2 regions of the Saccharothrix sabaoui genome follow, and region 2 is predicted to be linked to the other one. Evidence: riboswitches for the same ligand, from Rfam matches in the RefSeq annotation. Region 2 holds a riboswitch; the other holds the start of a gene.

Region 1 (7,005 bases), on a different contig from region 2:
CCCGTTCCGGAGCGCGGCGGACGTCGTCGTGACCGCCGCGCAGCAGGGCCGTGCCGACGAAGTCACCGCGCTTTCGGTAACGCTGCACACACTCCTCGTGAAGACCGGATTGCGGGACGTCGCAGGTGGCCGTGTTTCGTCGAGGTGAACGCGTGTCCGCATCGTGATGCGAAGCGGTCGGGCCGTTGCGCACGGAGCCCGCTTGGCGGGTAGCGTCGAATCCGTACGTGGGGCATTCTCGTTGGTAGCGGGGACGCCAGAATTTCAGCGCGCTGAGGGAGGCGAGACCCGATGAGCGAGATGCGCGTCGTCGGTGTGCGGGTGGAACTGCCCGCCAACCAGCCGATCCTGTTGCTGCGCGAAACCGAGGGTGAGCGGTACCTGCCGATCTGGATCGGATCGGTCGAGGCCACGGCGATCGCGCTGGAGCAGCAGGGTGTCCGGCCTGCCCGGCCGTTGACGCACGACCTGCTCAAGGACGTCATCGGCGCCCTCGGTCGGCAGCTCGAACAGGTTCGGATCACCGACCTCCAGGAAGGCACCTACTTCGCCGAGCTGGTGTTCGACGGTGACGTGCGCGTCTCCGCCCGGCCCAGCGACTCGGTGGCGCTCGCGCTGCGGATCGGCGTGCCGATCCACGCGGAGGAGTCCGTGCTCGCGGAGGCCGGGTTGATCATCCCGGACGAGCAGGAGGACGAGGTCGAGAAGTTCCGGGAGTTCCTGGACTCGATCTCGCCCGAGGACTTCCGGGGCGCGGACACCTAGGTCGACCCGTCGCGCGGGCCGCTCCGGCGGTTCTGGCGCGCGGAGCGGTGGAGCTGCCGGACGGCCGCGGTGACGTCCGGTTTCGCGTTTCCGGGGCGTTCTCCCGGTGCCGCGGGCGGCGCGGTCGCCGTGCCGGTGGCGTGACCGGTCGAATGCCCGTCGCCGGTGGGCGGGGGAACGCGGTCGCGGTGCCGTGGGAATCGTCGAACAACCGCTCGGAACGCTTCGCAGGGGTCCCCGCCGAGGGGACCCCTGCTTTGATTTTGCCGGCTGTCACCGACGCCGCGCGATGACCGATCCGCTGCCTGTGGACAACTGCTTCGCCGGTGTCGGGCACGGCTTGGTGGTGCCCGGTTCGGCGGTGGTGGCCGGTTCGGCGGTGGCGCCTGGTTCGGCGGTGGTGGCCGTGACCGCGTTGGCCGCAGCCGTGGTGGTGCTCATCCGGTCTTGGTGCTGTCCGGGGCGCCCGCACCGAGCCGCACCGCGCCGCGCCGCCGGCACGGCACCGGGTTCCGCGCTCACCGCCGCCCCCGCGACCGGCTGTCCGCGTTTACCCCACCGGTGACACCTGCGAGGGGCCGCGCCGCCGGCCCCGCGCCGGGACGGGCCCCTCGCAGGCGTGTGCGGTGAGTTGTGGATCAACCCTCCGTGCCACCCCCTGGTGTCACACCTTCGGATTACACAACGTCAGCGTTCTTCAGCTAAACGATCACTAAACGTCACCCAAATGGCTTACGACGAGGGTATCTCTCAACCTCAACCTCAGCTTGAGACAAGACACGCTCAGCGCGTCGCGTTGACCTGCCCCCTAGGCGGTCTTACCGTCGAGCTCAGGTGAATTGCCACGGTGTGATTCGGGCACCGGGGCGGCTTCACGTTGGTCGCCGGTCGTCGTGACCGGACCGAGGGGAGGCAGGCGTGGTCGAGGAAGCGCCCATCCGGGCGGGAACCGGAGAACAGGGTGAACTGTTCCCGGACTCCTCGCTGCCGGACGAACTCGTCGGGTACCGCGGCCCCGCCGCGTGCCAGATCGCGGGAATCACCTACCGCCAGCTCGACTACTGGGCACGCACGGAGCTGGTCAACCCGACCATAAGGAGTGCGCACGGCTCCGGCAGCCAGCGGCTCTACTCGTTCAAGGACATCCTCGTCCTGAAGGTCGTCAAAAGGCTCCTGGACACCGGCGTCTCGCTCCAGAACATCCGGGTCGCGGTCGACCACCTGCGCCGCCGCGGCGTGCAGGACCTGGCCCGGATCACGTTGTTCAGCGACGGCACCACGGTCTACGAGTGCACCTCGCCCGAGGAGGTCGTCGACCTGCTCCAGGGCGGTCAGGGCGTGTTCGGCATCGCGGTCAGCGGCGCCATGCGGGAGATCAGCGGCACGATCCACGAGTTCCCCGCCGAACGGGCCGACGGCGCCGAGGTCGTGGGGCCGTCCGACGACGAGCTGTCCCGCCGCCGCCGCACCCGCGCCATCGGCTGAGCCCCCCCGCGCACCCGGACCGCCGACCGCGGGCGACCGGCGGTCGACAACCGACGACGACTCGGCCCGCGGCGGGCCCACGGGTAGCGGTGCGCGGGTACCCACCTCCGCGGCGGGCAAACCGGTGAGATCCACGTCGCGCCGGCGGTACCGGCGGCACCCCCGCCGGGTACGATTCGCGAGCAGTCGCTTTATCCCGTGCGGGAGAGTCCGAGCCAGTCTCGGCGCCGAAGGAGCAAATCCTCCCCGGAACCTCTCAGGCGCAAGGACCGCGCGGGTGAGACGCCTCTGGAAAGCGGGTCGGGCAACCGACCCCGCCGACGGTGCAAGCCCGGTCGAGCAGTCCGGGTGAAGCTCTCAGGCGCCCGGCGCCGGGCAGAAGACAGAGGGGGAGGGCAACGGCCGGAGTGTGCCCGTAGCCCTGGAGGCGCCTTTATGACGCAGGACCGCATCCCCCTCGCCGCTCTCGAGCACGGCACCCCGTTCGCCGACCGGCACGTGGGCCCGCGGCCCGCCGAGCTGGCCCGCATCCTCGACGTCATCGGCGTCGGCTCCCTGGAGGAACTGGCGCAGCGCGCCGTGCCCGACTCGATCCGCGAGCGCGACCTGGTGCTGGACCTGCCCGCGCCCGCCACCGAGACCGAGGCGCTGGCCGAGCTGCGCGCGCTGGCCTCCCGCAACCGGCCGATGACGCAGATGATCGGCCTCGGCTACTACGGCACGACCACCCCGCCGGTGATCCGCCGCAACGTGCTGGAGAGCCCCGCCTGGTACACCGCGTACACGCCGTACCAGCCCGAGATCTCCCAGGGCCGCCTCGAAGCCCTCCTCAACTTCCAGACGGTGGTCGGCGACCTCACCGGCCTGCCGCTGGCCAACGCGTCCATGCTGGACGAGTCCACCGCCGCCGCCGAGGGCATGACGCTCGTGCGCCGGGCGGGCAGGTCCAAGTCCGCCAGGTTCGTCGTGGACGCCGACACGCTGCCGCAGACCCTCGCCGTCATCGAGACCCGCGCCGAGCCGCTGGGCATCGAGGTCGTCGTCGCCGACCTGTCGCAGGGCCTGGAGGGCCTCGGCCTGGGCGGCGACTTCTTCGGCGTGCTGCTGTCCTACCCCGGCGCGTCCGGCGTGGTCCGCGACCACGAGGCCCTGATCGCCGAGGTGCACAAGGCGGGCGCGCAGGCCGTCGTCGCCGCCGACCTGCTGGCGCTGACGCTGCTGCGCCCGCCCGGCGAGATCGGCGCGGACGTCGTCGTCGGCACCACCCAGCGCTTCGGCGTGCCCGTCGGGTTCGGCGGGCCGCACGCCGGCTACATGGCCGTCCGGCAGGGCCTGGAGCGGCAGCTGCCCGGCCGGCTCGTCGGCGTGTCCGTCGACGCGGACGGCTCGCTCGCCTACCGCCTCGCGCTCCAGACCCGCGAGCAGCACATCCGCCGCGAGAAGGCCACCAGCAACATCTGCACCGCGCAGGTCCTGCTGGCCGTCATGGCCTCCATGTACGCCGTCTACCACGGCCCCGAGGGCCTGAAGGCCATCGCGACCCGCGCGCACCGGATGGCCACGGTGCTCGCCGCCGGGCTGTGCGAGGCGGGCGTCGAGGTCGTGCACGGCGAGTTCTTCGACACCGTCCGGGCGCGCGTGGAGGGCCGGGCGGCCGAGGTCGTCGCCGCCGCCCGCGAGCTGGGCGTCAACCTGTGGCGGGTCGACGAGGACGTCGTGTCGATCGCGTGCGACGAGACCACCACCCGCGAGCACCTGCACCTGGTGTGGCGGGCGTTCGGCGTGACCGTCCCCGACGTGGACGCCCTGGACGCCGACACCGCCGACGGCATCCCCGCCGACCTGCGCCGCACCACCGACTACCTGACCCACCCGGTGTTCCACTCGCACCGCTCGGAGACCGCGCTGCTGCGCTACCTGCGGTCGCTGTCGGACAAGGACGTCGCGCTCGACCGCAGCATGATCCCGCTCGGGTCGTGCACGATGAAGCTCAACGCCACGGCCGAGATGGAACCCGTCACCTGGCCCGAGTTCGCCGAGCTGCACCCGTTCGCGCCCGTCGAGGACGCCGCCGGCCTGCTCTCCATCGTCTCCGACCTGGAGCGGTGGCTGGCCGAGGTCACCGGGTACGACGCGGTGTCGCTCCAGCCGAACGCGGGCAGCCAGGGCGAGTTCGCGGGCCTGCTCGCGATCCGCGCCTACCACCGCGCGAACGGGAACGCGCACCGCGACGTGTGCCTCATCCCGTCCAGCGCGCACGGCACCAACGCCGCGTCCGCCGTCATGGCCGGGATGCGCGTCGTGGTCGTGAAGTGCGACGAGCGCGGCAACGTGGACCTCGACCACCTGAGGTCGACGGTCGAGGCGCACCGCGACGACCTCGCCGCCATCATGATCACCTACCCGTCGACGCACGGCGTGTACGAGGACACCGTGCGCGAGGTGTGCGGGCTGGTGCACGACGCGGGCGGCCAGGTGTACGTCGACGGCGCGAACCTCAACGCGCTCATCGGCCTCGCCCAGTACGGCAAGTTCGGGTCGGACGTGTCGCACCTGAACCTGCACAAGACGTTCTGCATCCCGCACGGCGGCGGCGGTCCCGGCGTCGGCCCGATCGGCGTGCGCTCGCACCTCGCGCCGTTCCTGCCGAACCACCCGCTCCAGCCCACCGCGGGCCCGGCGACCGGCGTGGGGCCGATCAGCGGCGCCCCGTGGGGCTCGGCGTCGATCCTGCCCATCTCGTGGGCCTACGTGCGGATGATGGGCGGCGACGGCCTGCGCCGCGCGACCCTGACCGCCGTGGCCGCCGCGAACTACGTGGCGCGTCGCCTGGACGAGCACTTCCCGGTGCTCTACACCGGCGAGGGCGGCTTCGTGGCCCACGAGTGCATCCTCGACCTGCGGCCCATCACGAAGGCGACCGGCGTGACCGTGGACGACGTGGCCAAGCGCCTCGCCGACTACGGCCTGCACGCGCCGACCATGTCGTTCCCGGTCGCCGGCACCCTCATGGTCGAGCCGACCGAGAGCGAGGACCTGGCCGAGATCGACCGGTTCATCGACGCCATGATCGCGATCAGGCACGAGATCGACCGCGTCGGCTCGGGCGAGTGGCCGGTCGACGACAACCCGCTGCGCAACGCGCCCCACACCGCCGCCTCCATCGCCGCGGAGTGGGACCACCCGTACAGCCGGGAGACCGCCGTGTTCCCCGCGGGCAGCGCCGCGCCGAAGACCTGGCCCCCGGTGCGCCGCATCGACGGCGCCAAGGGCGACCGCAACCTGGTCTGCTCCTGCCCGCCGGTCTCCGCCTACGGCGGCTGACCCGGGTCCCTTCTCCGGGTGGGGGGATCGGACCGAACCCCCGATCCCCCCACCCGCCCCCTGCCGGCGCCTTTCCCCCCTGCCGGCACTTACCGTTCTACCGCCTCGCGCGTTGTCCGGCTTCGGGCGGCGCCGACGCACGACAAACGCCGGACAACGGCCGTCGGGTCGGGTCGCGCGGGCCGCGCGGCCGGAAGACGATGACGGACCCATGGCGTCTTGCTACGGTTTCACGTGCGAGGAAGTCCTCGCACGTGAAGGAGCACGATGACGGGTCCGACCGGTGACGAGCCGGTCGAGGCGCTGGCAGCGCCCGCCACCCCGACCACCGACCCGGAGCGCCCGCGATGACCCCCGACACCCTGACCTGGCCGGCCGCCGTGCTCGCCCTCGGCGTGCTGTCCCTCGCCCTGGTCCTCGTGCTGTTCCTGCTCAACAGCCTCATCGAGGTGCGCAAGGCGAAGATCGGCGCGGACCGGGCCGACGACCTGCGCCGGCTCGTGCACCGCTACGAGCAACTGGCCGAGGGCACCCTCGACGCGCAGCAGCGCGCCGCGGCGGACCTCGCCGACCTGCGCGCCCGCACCGCGTCCGTCGAGAACACCGCCGGAACCGCGGAGTGACCGCGGAGGCCGTCGTGCGGGACAGGTCCGGTGCGCGCGGTCGGGTGGCGGGCGGGTGCTCGACGGTCAGGTGGTGGACAGGAGCTGGCCCAGGGCGGCGTCGACGGTGCGGCCGTCCTCCACCACCGACAGGGTGCCGCCGGTCGAACGGGCCAGTTCGCCCAGCGGGCCGCGCTCGGGGTCCGGGCCGATCGCGATGACGCTCACCGACACGTCCTTGCCCGGCTGCTTCGCGGCGGCCAGCCGGCCGGTCAGCTCGTCGAACGACAGCCCGCCGTCGTTCGCGCCGTCCGTGATGACCACGATCCGGTTGAGCTTGCCCGCCTCGTGGTCGCGCACCCGCTGCTCGTAGAGCGCCAGCAGGCTCGTGTACAGCTGCGTCGCGCTCTGCGGCCGCAAGCGGGCCACGCCGTCCAGCAGCGCCTGCCGCTGACCGGCGACCGCGCCGGTGGGCACCAGCTCCCGGTACGGCTTGTCGCCGTCGAGCCCGGCGGAGAACTCCCACAGCCCGAGCGACCCCGACACCGACCGGGTGACCTGCCCGGACAGCGCCTGCCTGACCCAGTCCACCCGGCTGCGGCCGTCGCCGCCGGGTTCCTCCATCGACTTGGACGTGTCCACCAGCACGGTGACGACCTGGCCGTCGTCGGCGGTCGCCCACGCGGCCGAGATCTGCTGGGTGGTGCCGGCGTCGGCGGGGGTGAGCGCCTCGGTGACCGCCGCCCACCGCACGCCCGGCGACGGCTTGGGCCGCTCGGTCGTGGACCCCACCCGCAGGCCGGCCCGCGCCAGGGTGGCCTGCTGCGCG
Region 2 (7,005 bases):
CCTCCGTCGCGGGCATCGAGGCCGCCGTCGCCCTCACCCTCGACTACGTCAAGGACCGCACCGCGTTCGGGCGGGAGCTGATCAAGTTCCAGAACACCCGGTTCACGCTCGCCGAGTGCGCCACCGAGGCCCGCGTGACCAGGGCGTTCGTCGACGAGTGCGTGCAGGCGCACCTCGCGGGCGAGCTGGACGTGCCCACCGCGGCCATGGCCAAGTGGTGGTCGACCGAGCGGCTGTGCCGGGTCGTGGACGAGTGCGTGCAGCTGTTCGGCGGCTACGGCTACATGACCGAGTACCCGATCGCGCGCGCGTGGGCGGACGCGCGCGTGCAGAAGATCTACGGCGGGACGAACGAGATCATGAAGGAAATCATCGCGAGGTCGCTCTGACATGCCGGGACCCCTGGAAGGGCTGAAGGTCGTCGAGCTGGCCGGCCTCGCGCCCGCGCCGTTCGGCTGCATGGTGCTGGCCGACCTGGGCGCGTCCGTGGTGCGCGTCGACCGGGTGTCCGGCGCGCCCGCCGTGCCCGGCGACCCGCTCGGCCGCGGTCGCCGCTCGATCGGCGTGGACGTCCGGCGGCCCGAGGGCGCGGAGCTGGTGCTGCGGCTCGTCGCGGGGTCCGACGTGCTGGTCGAGGGCTTCCGGCCCGGCGTCACCGAGCGGCTGGGCATCGGGCCGGCGCAGTGCCTGGCCCGCAACCCCCGGCTCGTCTACGGGCGGATGACCGGCTGGGGCCGGTCCGGCCCGCTGGCCGACCGCGCCGGGCACGACATCAACTACATCGCCGTGGCCGGCGCGCTGGAGCCGATCGGCCGGCCCGGGCAGCCGCCGACCGTGCCGCTGAACCTCGTCGGCGACTTCGGCGGCGGCGGGCTGCTGCTGGCGCTGGGCCTGCTGGCGGCGCTCTACGAGCGGGAGCGGTCGGGGCGCGGGCAGGTCGTGGACGCGGCGATGGTCGACGGCGCGGCGCTGCTGACGACGTTCCTGCACGGCATGTCGTCGGCGGGCGCGTGGTCCGGCGGGCGGGGGGAGAACCTGCTGGACGGCGGGGCGCCGTTCTACGACGTGTACGAGGCCGCGGACGGGCGGTACGTGAGCGTCGGCGCGCTGGAGGAGAAGTTCTACGCCGAGCTGCTCGCCCTGCTGGGGCTGGAGGACGCGCCCAGCCGCCACGACCCGGCCAACTGGCCGGAGCTGCGCTCCCGCATCGCCGCCGCCGTCGCCACCCGCCCGCGCGACGAGTGGGCGGCGCTGGCGGAGGGGACGGACGCGTGCCTGGCCCCCGTGCTCGCGCCCGGCGAGGCCCCGGGGTACGGGCACAACGCGGAGCGCGGCACGTTCGTCGAGGTCGCGGGGGTGGCCCAGCCCGCGCCCGCGCCGCGGTTCGACCGGACCCCGGCGGGCGTGCCGACCGCGCCGCCGGCGGGCGGCGAGCACACCGACGAGGTGCTGGCCGAGCTGGGCCTGGCCGAGGACGAGGTGGCGGCGCTGCGCGCGGCGGGCGTGGTCGCCTGAGGGGGATGACCCCGCTTCTCCGGGGCGTTCGACGCGCCGTTCGGCCCGCGCACGCGGGTGGCCGGAAAATGAACGCGAGAAATCACCGGAAGAGGTGCTGGGAATTGCCGGCGGCCGACATCGGCCTTTGTCACGCTCGGTGCGTGCTTCGGCGCAATCAGGTGATGTGCTGTGCGGGTGTGACGGTGTCGCTCGACCTCGGTGTCCGTGCCAGGGGGGTGGGCGAGTGCCCGTAACTAGGTGATCGGCGGGACCACTGGTCCCCTTGATAGTCCGATCAGGTGACAGTGGCCACTGCCCAGGCGTGGTTGCGTGGGCGCCGCTACCCCCAGTCGGGGGACGTCGGAGGGTTGCGCGTTCATCGTCCGGGTGAATGGTGGAGCATGTCGGGTGACGCGACGGGCACGGCGTCCGTCGGCCCCTGCCTCGTGAACGGACGGAGACCGATCAGTGAACGTCAAGAAGGTGGTGACGCTGGCGGCGGTCGCGCTGGTGCTGTTCCTGCTCGTCACCCAGCCCAACGAATCGGCCGACGCGGTGAAGACCGCCCTCGGCTGGCTCCAGTCGGGCGCCGAGTCGATCATCACCTTCGTCCGCAGCCTCTTCGCCTAGCGCACCCCGCCGCGGCTCCGCTCAATGCGGTCACCCACGGTGACTTTGACTCCTCGACGTTGCACCGTACGGGTGGAATGAGGGCTATAACGCGCTGGTAACAGGGTTTTTGGCAAACCAGGGTCTAGCGGTTGTCGGTACCCGCTAATACGGTGCGCTGCATTGGCTGATCTTCGACCGACGAGGAGGCAGAATGGTCGAGGACTCGGGAGTCGACGAGCTGCTGCGGCAGTGGGCGGCTGAGCGCTCGGACGACGCCGAGCTGCAGGAGGTGAACCGGATCAAGGACGCGTGGCTCGCGGAAGCCCCGCCGTCCCCGGGGATCCCGGTGCAGCGGGCGAACGGCGGGAACCGCGGCCTGATGAGGGTCGAGTCCGCGGACCCCGCCTACGTGGCGGCGATGCGGAAGAGGGCGCCCGAGGTGCCCGAACCCCTGCTCGCCGCCGCCGCCAGCTACTGGCAGCTGGTGGGTGACCTGTCGGAGGCGGAGCTGTGGTGGGACGCGGGCATCAGCCCGTTGGACCAGCGCGCTCTGGACTACCGGGCGGCCGGGCTCACGCCCGCCGACCTCGGTCGTCGTCTCGGCCCGATGACGGTGCTCCAGCACCTGCGTCGGGGCAGTGCGGCAGCCTGGTGCGTGGCCAGGTTGCAGAGGCAACGCCGGGACGGCGTCGCCTAGTCCGGATCGACGAAGAGTCGGGCGGGCTCCTGAGGTCGAGGGGCCCAACGCCCGTGAGGGGCGGGCTCCCGCGTGGGGAGCCCCGGCCCGAGGGGGCTCTCAGCTCCCGCGAAGTACCCTTGAGGTGTGCACGGCCTCATCACCCCCAAGCGCGTCGCCATCGCCGCTGTCTGCGTGGCCGCGCTGGTCGTGTGCTGCGGTCTCGCCTACTGGCAGTGGGAGCGCTTCTCCCAGGCGGGCGGCACGTTCCAGAACCTCGGCTACGTGTTCCAGTGGCCCCTGTTCGGCCTGTTCCCGGCGTTCATGGTGTGGCGCATCCGCAGGCTGGACGCCCAGCGCCGGGCCGAGGGGACCGCCGGGGAGACCGAGGTCACCCCCGACGGGGGTACCCGGGAGCCGGTGGCCGAGCCGCCGGCGCCGGTCGTTACCGTTGACCCCGTCGGAACACCCGCGCGCGACGACGAGGACGACGAGTTGGCGGCCTACAACCGCATGCTCGCCCAGCTCCACGCGCGGGACCAGCGGTGAGGTGAGGGTAGGGCGATGAGCGGCGCGTTGACCAGGTTCCGGTTCATGGCTTACGTGGTCGGCGTCGGCCTGCTGCTGCTCGTGGTCGCCATGATCGCCAAGTACGCGGGCGGCACCGAGACCATGATGAGGGTCGTCGGCCCCGTCCACGGCTTCCTCTACGCCATCTACCTGGTGCTCACCGTCGACCTCGCCCTCAAGGCGCGCTGGTCGATCAAGGCCACGGTGCTCGTCCTGCTGGCCGGCACCGTCCCGTTCGTGTCGTTCTACGCCGAGCGCAAGGTCGTGGAGAGCGTCCGGGCCGAGAAAGCCCTGTGACGCGGCGGGTTGACCCCGGCCACCAGGCACATCTAGCGTCTGGCGGTACCAACTGAACACGGCCGTCGATGTCGCGCGGGAGAGTCCCCACCAGTCGGGGCGCCGAAGGAGCAACTCCTCCCCGGAATCTCTCAGGCACAGCTACCGCCCGACGAAGGCAACTCTGGAAAGCAGGCGCACCCGGTGCGCCTCGCCCACGGTGCAAGCCGCTCACCGGCAGCGGCGAAGCTCTCAGGCTCATGACAGAGGGGGAGGCTTCTTCGACGAGGAGTCTCCGATGGACCGTGTCACCCTTCACCCGTGCCCGCCGACCCGACCGGTCGGCGCTACCGGCATGCCCGCACCCTGGGAGGACCCCGCCTGATGGAAAGCCGACGCACGCCCCTGCACGCCGAGCACGAGGCCCTGGGCGCACTGTTCACCGACTTCGCGGGCTGGCGGATGCCGCTGCGCTACGACAGCGAGCTGGCCGAGCACCGCGCGGTGCGCACCTCGGCGGGCCTGTTCGACCTGACGCACATGGGCGAGATCGTGCTGACCGGGCCGGGTGCGGGCGCCGCGCTGGACCACGCCCTGGTCGGCCACGCGTCGGCGATCGGCGTGGGACGCGCCCGGTACACGATGATCTGCGAGGCCGACGGCGGCGTCGTCGACGACCTGATCGTCTACCGCACGGGTGACCAGGAGTACCTGGTCGTGGCCAACGCGTCCAACGCGGCCGTCGTGTTCGAGGCGCTGGTCGAGCGGGCGAAGGGCTTCGACACCACCGTCGAGGACCGCTCCACCGACTACGCGCTGCTCGCCGTGCAGGGGCCGCGGTCCACCGAGATCCTGGCCGGCCTCACCCCGACCGACCTGGCCGGGGTGAAGTACTACGCCTCCTACCCGACCGAGGTGGCGGGCAGGCCCGTGCTGCTCGCCCGCACCGGCTACACCGGCGAGGACGGCTTCGAGCTGTTCACCGCCCCGGACGACGCCGCGCACGTGTGGCGGGCGCTGCTGGAGGCCGGCCGGGAGCACGACCTCAGGCCCGCCGGGCTCGGCTGCCGCGACACCCTGCGCCTGGAGGCCGGGATGCCGCTGTACGGCAACGAGCTGGGCCGGGACCGCACCCCGTTCCACGCCAACCTGGGCCGCGTGGTGAAGCTCGACAAGCCGGGCGACTTCGTCGGCCGCGACGCCCTGGCCGCCACCGCGGCCGAGGGCGTGCGCCAGGTCCTCGTCGGCCTGAAGACCACCTCCCGCCGCGCCCCCCGGCACGGCTACCCCGTGCTGGACGCGGGGGGCACCCCGATCGGCGAGGTGACCAGCGGCGCGCTGTCGCCGACCCTGGGCTACTCGGTGGCCATGGCCTACGTGGCCGAGGGGCACGCCGAGCCCGGCACCGAGCTGTCCGTCGACGTCCGCGGCAAGCGCGAGCCCGTCGAGGTCGTCGCGCTGCCGTTCTACAAGCGCCCGAGCTGACCGCCCGAGCTGACTAGGAGAGAGATCCCATGTCCGAGCACTTCAACACCTCCCTCGCGGAGTTCGACCCGGAGGTCGCGGACGCCGTCGCCGCCGAGCTGCACCGGCAGCAGAGCACGCTGGAGATGATCGCCTCGGAGAACTTCACGCCGGTGTCGGTGCTCCAGGCGCAGGGCTCGGTGCTGACGAACAAGTACGCCGAGGGCTACCCCGGCCGGCGCTACTACGGCGGCTGCGAGAACGTCGACGTCATCGAGCGGCTGGCGATCGAGCGGGTCAAGGGGCTGTTCGGGGCGGGCTTCGCCAACGTGCAGCCGCACTCGGGCGCGCAGGCCAACGCGTGCGCGATGTTCGCCCTGCTCCAGCCGGGCGACACGATCCTGGGCCTGGACCTGGCGCACGGCGGGCACCTGACGCACGGCATGCGGATCAACTTCTCCGGCAAGCTCTACAACGTCGTGCCCTACCACGTGTCGGAGGCCGACGGCCGGGTCGACATGGCCGAGGTCGAGCGGCTGGCGCAGGAGGCGAAGCCGAAGCTGATCGTGGCGGGCTGGTCGGCCTACCCGCGGCAGCTGGACTTCGCCGAGTTCCGCCGCATCGCCGACTCGGTGGGCGCGTACCTGATGGTCGACATGGCGCACTTCGCCGGCCTGGTGGCGGCGGGCCTGCACCCGAGCCCGGTGCCGCACGCGCACGTCGTGACGACGACCACGCACAAGACGCTCGGCGGCCCGCGCGGCGGCGTGATCCTGACCAACGAGGCCGACCTCGCCAAGAAGATCAACTCGGCGGTGTTCCCCGGTCAGCAGGGCGGTCCGCTGGAGCACGTGATCGCGGGCAAGGCGGTGGCGTTCAAGCACGCCGCGTCGCCCGAGTTCGCCGACCGGCAGCGGCGCACCGTCGAGGGCGCGAAGATCCTCGCCGAGCGCCTGTCGCGGCCCGACGCGGCGGCGGCGGGCGTGAAGGTGCTCACCGGCGGCACCGACGTGCACCTGGTGCTGGTCGACCTGGTGGCGTCCGAGCTGGACGGCAAGCAGGCCGAGGACCGGCTGCACGAGGTGGGCATCACGGTCAACCGCAACGCGGTGCCGAACGACCCGCGCCCGCCGATGGTGACCTCCGGCCTGCGCGTCGGCACGCCCGCGCTGGCCACCCGCGGCTTCGGCGCGGCGGACTTCGCCGAGGTGGCCGAGATCATCGCCGCCGCGCTCCAGCCGTCGCCCGACCTGGCGGACCTGCGGTCGCGCGTCGAGGTGCTGGCGGCCAAGCACCCGCTCTACCCGAGCCTGTGAGCGCGGCCACCGCCTGAAATAAGTTGAGCCTTCAACCGGTTGTCCCGTGTGCACGACGCACGGGACAACCGGAAGAAGGACCCATGACCGCGACCCTCGACTCCCTCGCGCTGTCCGCCGACGCCCAGGACCTGCTGTTCCGCGAGGCCCGCACGGCCAACGCGTTCACCGCCGAGCCGGTGACCGACGAGCAGCTGCGCCAGGTCCACGAGCTGGTCAAGTGGGGTCCGACGGCGATGAACAGCCAGCCGCTGCGGGTGCTGTTCCTGCGCTCGGAGGAGGCCAAGGAACGCCTGGCCCCGCACATGGCCGAGGGCAACCGCGAGAAGACGCGCACCGCGCCCGTGGTGGCCGTGCTGAGCGCCGACGCCGACTTCCCCGAGCACATGGCGAAGACGTTCCCGCACTTCCCCAACGCCCGGCAGGCGTTCGCCGACGACACCGCCCGCGCCGGGATGGCCCGCACCAACGCCCTGCTCCAGGTCGGCTACTTCATCGTGGGCGTGCGCGCCGCCGGCCTCGCCGCGGGCCCGATGAGCGGGTTCGACGCCGAGGGCGTGCGCGCGGAGTTCCTGGCCGGCACGGCGCAGCAGC

What was found. Region 2 has a riboswitch for glycine ahead of gcvT (glycine cleavage system aminomethyltransferase GcvT). Riboswitches for the same ligand answer to the same signal wherever they lie in the genome.
Region 1: it holds a riboswitch for glycine, as region 2 does, so the genes downstream of both, gcvP (aminomethyl-transferring glycine dehydrogenase) here and gcvT (glycine cleavage system aminomethyltransferase GcvT) in region 2, are expected to answer to the same signal.

What each region holds. Positions count from the first base shown of each region.
Region 1 covers NZ_JBPKJK010000087.1:26,752-33,756, reverse strand. Annotated here, with positions in the region: gene ftsR (transcriptional regulator FtsR) at 1-148, shown strand, start outside; gene ACR807_RS24895 (bifunctional nuclease family protein) at 292-765, shown strand; gene ACR807_RS24890 (hypothetical protein) at 1,039-1,206, opposite strand; gene ACR807_RS24885 (MerR family transcriptional regulator) at 1,684-2,250, shown strand; glycine riboswitch at 2,442-2,532, shown strand; gene gcvP (aminomethyl-transferring glycine dehydrogenase) at 2,686-5,574, shown strand; gene ACR807_RS24875 (hypothetical protein) at 5,922-6,197, shown strand; gene ACR807_RS24870 (substrate-binding domain-containing protein) at 6,264-7,005, opposite strand, start outside.
Region 2 covers NZ_JBPKJK010000001.1:143,032-150,036, forward strand. Annotated here, with positions in the region: gene ACR807_RS00455 (acyl-CoA dehydrogenase family protein) at 1-389, shown strand, start outside; gene ACR807_RS00460 (CaiB/BaiF CoA transferase family protein) at 391-1,515, shown strand; gene ACR807_RS00465 (hypothetical protein) at 1,966-2,127, shown strand; gene ACR807_RS00470 (helix-turn-helix transcriptional regulator) at 2,321-2,806, shown strand; gene ACR807_RS00475 (hypothetical protein) at 2,933-3,334, shown strand; gene ACR807_RS00480 (DUF3817 domain-containing protein) at 3,350-3,652, shown strand; glycine riboswitch at 3,719-3,809, shown strand; glycine riboswitch at 3,811-3,905, shown strand; gene gcvT (glycine cleavage system aminomethyltransferase GcvT) at 4,016-5,116, shown strand; gene glyA (serine hydroxymethyltransferase) at 5,146-6,411, shown strand; gene ACR807_RS00495 (malonic semialdehyde reductase) at 6,495-7,005, shown strand, end outside.